Regions from separate parts of the Exiguobacterium sp. s78 genome, predicted to be linked through region 1. Evidence: predicted binding sites of a transcription regulator. Region 1 holds the regulator's gene; the other holds the start of a gene.
What was found. Region 1 encodes LexA, which represses DNA repair genes until DNA is damaged. Its sites were predicted from a motif close to CGAACATATGTTCG; they were not measured.

Region 1 (3,386 bases):
ACGGCGTATGACGAATCGCTGGACCTGTTGCGAACACACCGAGTTTTGCAGCTTGATCATCAGTCGCTTCAAAATGTTTCATGTAATGAAGCCAAACGAGAATGGCGCCGATGAAAGCTCCGACAAGTTGTCCGGCAATGTAGATCGGAACGTCTGCCCACGGTAGGTCAGAGTTCAAAGCAAGTGCGATCGTCAATGCGGGGTTCAAGTGTGCTCCACTTTCAGCAGCTACGAATGCTCCTGTCATGACGGCAAGACCCCAAGCGAACGTGATGACGATCCATCCGCTGTTTTCCGATTTCGTCTTTTTCAAGACGACACCGGCGACGACTCCATCCCCGAGCAGGATGAGGATCATCGTACCGATCATTTCCAATACAAAGTTATTCATGCAAAAACCCTCCCTTTGGATTAAAGCAGATAATGGCCTTTCTACTTTAAATTACTCCGATTTGAGAACGTTTTCAATACATATAATTGAAATATAGGAATGGAAATTTTTTATTTTGATGTTTAAAGATACGTAAAAGTGGATAAGAAAACACCTCTTACTGCCTGCAAGCAAGCAAAAGAGGTGTTACCGACGACGTTTTTTTCTTTTTTTAGGTCGAAACCAACTGCTGGAATAATCTAGTAGGATATGAATCGTGCTGGCTACGATGATGCCAATAACAAAAGCTGGCAGGGAAGCGAACCACGAATCAATCGTAGCAGAATCAAGAACCTGAAAATATAGACTTAAAAATAGTAGCGGAATCAGAATCGCAGCACTATAAAGAAGCCGAATGATGTCTCCGATGATCAGTCCATGCGACCAGATCGATCGGTGAGGCATGATCTTGACATACGGCATCCACAAGACTCGAAATGGTCCAAAGCGATAATAAGGTTCTGACTTTAAATCGAGGTCGGGTGACAACCAAAGGGTACCGACAGCGATACCGATGGCGGTTGGTAACCAATCGGTTTGTTGCGTTGCGACCGAATACGCAACGTAACCCGTCAGTGCGACGGTATTGACGGTATCATGTACATTTCCTGAAGGCATGAAAAAAGACCAGTCGTAACTGGTCCCTCCGTCAATGAATCGTCCGATACACGCCGATTACCTTACCAAGAATGGAGACATTATCGAAATACATCGGATCCATCGAGTCATTTTCTGGTTGTAAACGTACCTGTTGATCTTCTAAGAAGAACCGTTTCACCGTCGCTTCGCTATCTTCGGTCATAGCTACGACGATTTCTCCGTTTTCTGCTGTGTTTTGTTGGCGCACGATGACACGATCGCCGTCAAGAATACCTGCATTAATCATCGATTCACCATCGATCGTCAACATGAAGACCGTTTCGTTTCCTACATAATGTGCAGGGAGCGGGAACTGTTCTTCGATATTTTCAATCGCTGTAATCGGAAGACCCGCTGTGACTTTCCCGATGACGGGAACATGGACGATGGCTTCCGTGATTTCTTCAGGCTTATCAAGCAATATCTCAATCGCACGTGGTTTCGTCGGGTCACGGCGAATCATTCCCCGTTTCTCGAGTCGATCCAAATGACCGTGTACCGTCGAGCTAGACGCGAGTCCGACTGCTTCTCCGATTTCACGAACTGATGGTGGATACCCCTTCAGTTTCACTTCAGAGACGATGTAGTCGAGAATCTCTTGTTGGCGCTTAGACATTTTCCGCATACGAATTGCCACCTCTTTCTGGATTGAAGTTTGAAATGTAAGAATATATGTTTCTAGATTCACTATAACATAGAACAAATGAGCGTACAAACAATTGTTCGACATTTTGTGTTGACCGAACACGGGTTCTGTGTTTATTATGAGTTATGCGAACAATTGTTCCGCGAACATTTATTCTAACTCATTCATTTCATATTTGGAGGGATTCATGATGATTCATACGATTCGTACTCATGCTTTTTCAATTCTCTTCTATGCCTTAAGTATTGCCTTCGTGATCTTTTTACTCACACCGCGCCCGGATGAAAAAGTGGCGCAACTAATGACTGCTTCCGTTACTGTCGATGAGAACGCCACAGTCGAACAAATTGCTGAAGTCTACAATGACGGTTCGATGTCAGATGAAGAATACGTCAACTGGTTGATTAAAAATAATGATGTCGAGACAAAACACGTCATCTCAAAAAGCAAAATCGTTGTACCAATCGCACAACAATGACAAAATGGAAAAGTTGTGAAAGAACGAACAGGGATGTGAGGTACGATGAAGGTCGTGATTTATTGTCGGGTGTCGACCGAAAAAGAAGCACAAGATAGTTCGATCGAACGCCAACGGATGGAGCTTTCGAAGGTCGCGTCTCAAAAGGGTTTTGATGTCGTGGATGTCGTCTCTGAAAAAGAGAGTGGATATGACGTCGATCGGGAAGGGATGCTGACGGTTCTTGACCATGTGACACGTGATGCGGTAGATGCGGTACTCGTGACGGATGACACACGGATTGGTCGAGGGAATGCGAAAATCGCTATTTTGCACACGTTTAAGAAGCACGGTGTTCGGTTGATGACACTTGATTCTGATGGAGAATACCAGCTTGCTGATGCAGAAGCGATGGTCCTTGAGATCGTCTCACTGGTGGAAGAATATCAACGGAAACTGCATAATGCAAAAATCGCGCGCGGCATGCGGCGAGCTGTCGAACAAGGCTTTCGTCCGGAACGAAATCTGAATCGCCAAGGAGAGAACGCTGGGCGTAGTCGAAAGGACGTACCGATCGAAGAAATCGTACGCCTCCGTGAACTCGGACTGACGTTTTCAGATATCGCCATTACGCTTCGCGGGATGGGACATGATATTTCAAAGGCAACGGTCAATCGTCGATATCTTGAATACCGCGAACTGACACCTAGCCCGGAATGAAAAGCAAGTTACCCGTCGACTGACGCGGTTAACTTGCTTTTTTTTATAGCCTATTTTAAAGTAAGGATACAATTGAATAACTCAAGTTTGAGTCGTACAGAAAGAGGGATTCCATGTTATCACAAGAGCAATTAGATCGAATCAATGCATTAGCGAATAAATCAAAAGTCGAGCCGTTATCAGAAGCCGAAACCGCAGAGCAAAAAGAGTTACGTGCAGCGTATCTCGCAGCATTCCGTGGATCGTTCAAAAACCAACTCATGGGCATGAAAATCGTCGATGAAGAAGGAACGGACGTAACACCAGAGAAATTGAAACAAGCACAAGAAGAAGAACGGAATAAACAATAATCGTTTATTTCTTCTATAGTAAGGAAGAGGTCCCCAATCGGTGGATCTCTTTTTTTGTTAGATTGGTTAGATAGGAAACATTGTACGATAGCAATACATCTTAATAACGATCTTTCATCAATTCATGCATCCTGTATGAGTCGA
Region 2 (3,386 bases), on a different contig from region 1:
CTCCCTTCGGTCAAACACCAAATGCCGTCACCAATCCACTCGTCGACTTACCGGTCGATGTCAAGACACTGCTCGATCCTGACGCTGTCTTCGTCACGCATCTGCATGCCGATCATTTCGATGATGCTGCAAAACAACTTCTACCCAAGCATTTGCCACTCTATGCGCAGCAAGAAGAAGACGCGCAGCAAATCCGAGAAGCCGGCTTCACGAACGTCTCTTCCTTCGATTCCGGTGTAACGATCGGTGATATCCAGGTCCATCGAACAGGTGGACAGCATGGTGTCGGTGAAATCGGCGAACGGATGGGACGTGTGTCTGGGCTCGTCCTCACCCATCCGGACGAACCGACACTTTATATCGCAGGTGATACGATCTGGTGTGACGAGGTCGCGCATGCGATCGAACAACATACGCCCGATATCATCGTCGTCAACAGTGGCGCCGCCCAGTTCTTGACGGGAGAGCCGATCACGATGTCACAGCGTGATCTCCTTGCGGTACACGAAGCGGCGGCGGAAGCGACGATCATCGTCTCGCACCTCGAGTCCGTCAACCACTGTCTCTTGCGACGTGATATGATTGCTGACTTTTTAACTGCTTTCCATCTCTCTGCCCATTTCCTGATTCCAGAGGATGGCGAAACGATGTCATTTTAAGAACAGTAACTTTCATTAAAAAGAAGCCCTTGTTTCGAATATCCATCGAAACAAGGACTTCTTTTTGTTATGGGATGACGAGACCTAACAAACGAGCAAAGGCAACTGCTTGCTCTTCCGTAATGACAGCACCTGGTAAAAATCGCGGATCGATCGTAATACCAGAGAGTTCCGTCTGCCGGAGGTCAAGACCTTTTAACGGTGTTTCAATCCATTGACTATCGGTAAGCCGGACCGCTTCGAGTTTCCAATGGGTCGGCTTCACTTCGAAGAACTGTGCTTCTTTCATCGTCGTTTCGCTCCAGTGTTGATGACGGACCGTACAGCGAATGAACTGTACGTAATCCGCAAGCCCTTCCTGAATCGTTAAATGGTCCAGCGTACAATCTTCGAACTGAACACCCGTCATCCGGCATCCGACGAAGGACACACGGTGAAAACGAGTTTCTTGGAAGTGACATCCGGTTAAGTCGCATTGCTCAAAACGAATATCTTCGAACGAACCACGGTCAAAGGTAAGATTCGCGAACGAGACATTTTGAAAACACACTTGATAGGCATCGATGCGTTCTGTCAGTTCACTCGGTATCGACTCTTTCTCATAACGCGCTCCTTTCAGATACGGATCATCGATTTCGACTTGATCGAAGGTCTCTGACTGAAGCGTCTTCGGTAATTCTGGTAAACGGATAACAGTCTCTTTCAATAAAGGTTCCCCCTTTTTTCTCTCCCTTAGTGTACCAAACTCCTTTTATATGAGGAGAAATCGTTCGAATTCCCCTTTTTCAACAGTTTTTATTTTGAGACACTTTGAGACCATGCTATAGTCAAGGAAAATCAAAATAAGAACATACGTTCTTTTATGTAAAGGAGTGATTCAGATGTTTCCTTCCGTCGTTTTACCACAAGATAAACGGATTTTTTGCGTCGACAGTGTGTCCTTCTACGCCAGCTGTGAATGCCAGTATCGCAATCTCCCCCCCTTGACGACACGCCTGGCGGTCGTCTCCGATTTAAAACGAAGCGGGTCCGTCATTCTCGCTGCCACCCCTGCCTTAAAAGCACTTGGAATCAAGACAGCCGGTCGATTATATGAAATCGAGCAATTGCCATACGCTGTTCGTCGTACGATTCGACTTGTCGAACCACGTATGCTCGCTTATATGAAGACGTCGATTCGTGTCCTGGATGTCCTGCACCAATTCGCCCCACCTGAAGCCATCCGCGTCTATTCGATTGACGAAAGTTTCATTGACATGACCGGAACCGATCGCCTATTTGGTTCCGACCTGCAAGCTGCCCTCAAAATTAAAGAAGCAATCCTGAAACAGACCGGCATCCACGTCCGGATCGGGATTGGTCCAAATAACGTCATCGCGAAACTGACGCTTGATTTAATCGGGAAAAAAGAAGGCATCGCGCGATGTGGATATGCTGATGTCGCACGACGTCTTCATGATTTTCCGATTCGAAAGATGTGGGGAGTTGGACATCGCATGGAACAACATCTGCAGATGATGGGGATTGAAACGATCGGTGATCTTGCCATGCGCCCCGTTGAAGAGTTACACGAACGCTTCGGTGTCATCGGTGCCGAACTGTGGCATCACGCTTGGGGACTCGACGCGTCACCGACACTGCTTCCCCCGCGTCATCTGTTCGAGAAAGCCCCTCAACGGACGATCGGACACGGTGTGACCTTAATGCAGGACTATTATCAGTTCGAACGCATCCGGAATGTGCTCAATGAACTGGTACAGGATGTTGCCGCACGTTGTCGCTTTTCGAATCAAGTCGGCTGGACCGTTCACATCGGTGTCCGTTATTCTCGAAACGTCGTCCGAAGTGGTTTCTCCCGTCAAGTACGGTTGCCTTATCCGACATCCGATGAACGAATCATTCTGCGTCACGTCTTACAATTGTTCGAACCGAATTGGCTCGACGGAGAACCTGTTCGTTTTTTATCCGTCGCAGTGGGGCATTTGACTGCCGATCAAGGCACCTTACAGTTGTCTTTGTTCGAGGATAATGCGCGGCTCTGGAAACGACGACGGTTATTAAAAGCAATGGATGTCGTCAACCTCCGCTACGGAAAAGGAACGATTCGCCTCGCTGTCTCGTTTCTTGATACGAGTGTCGCCAAACGTCGTCTTCGTTTCGTCGGCGGTCATCCGGGAGGTGATCTTCATGACAGCGTATCGTGATCGAGGAAATTTAAAATGGATTCCTTTTCTCATGCCGGAACATTTGCAACTGTTGCGGGAATATTATGTCCAGATGCATCAGCTCGACTTGCCTGAAATTGATGAACAGTTGCAAGAATCATGGCACTTTCTGCTTCAAGAAGCTTTAATAGAAGGAAACGAACTTGAAATCACGTATTATAAGGAAAGTAGCTACGTGACGGTCGTCGGTTTCGTGGAACGACTAGAACCCGAACGTTCCGTTCTCTTTCTGCGCGGACGTGAAGTCATTGAAATTCCCTTCACACGAATCGTCCGGATCGAAAACGGGTAAGCTCTCATACAGATGGATGCTTTAAATCGTCCCCGGAAAGAAGGAATAGTCATGTTGGATTGGTTTACTTCCCTCCCCGTCGTCGTGCAAGCATTGCTTGCCGGAATGATGACGTGGGGGTTAACCGCACTTGGTGCGGCACTCGTCTTCGTCTTTACGACGATTGAAAAACGCGTCATGAACATGATGCTCGGTTTTGCTGCCGGCGTC

Region 2: a site for LexA is predicted at 1,505-1,518, ahead of KNQ18_RS13000 (Y-family DNA polymerase). Genes of this name have one in related genera too.

What each region holds. Positions count from the first base shown of each region.
Region 1 covers NZ_JACSNB010000001.1:1,762,645-1,766,030, reverse strand. The annotation lists gene KNQ18_RS09210 (MIP/aquaporin family protein) at 1-391, opposite strand, end outside; gene KNQ18_RS09205 (metal-binding protein) at 578-1,048, opposite strand; gene lexA (transcriptional repressor LexA) at 1,080-1,694, opposite strand; gene yneA (cell division suppressor protein YneA) at 1,906-2,193, shown strand; gene KNQ18_RS09190 (YneB family resolvase-like protein) at 2,239-2,892, shown strand; gene KNQ18_RS09185 (DUF896 domain-containing protein) at 3,006-3,242, shown strand.
Region 2 covers NZ_JACSNB010000002.1:310,243-313,628, reverse strand. The annotation lists gene KNQ18_RS13010 (MBL fold metallo-hydrolase) at 1-659, shown strand, start outside; gene KNQ18_RS13005 (pentapeptide repeat-containing protein) at 727-1,365, opposite strand; gene KNQ18_RS13000 (Y-family DNA polymerase) at 1,541-2,863, shown strand; gene KNQ18_RS12995 (YolD-like family protein) at 2,847-3,176, shown strand; gene KNQ18_RS12990 (ZIP family metal transporter) at 3,228-3,386, shown strand, end outside.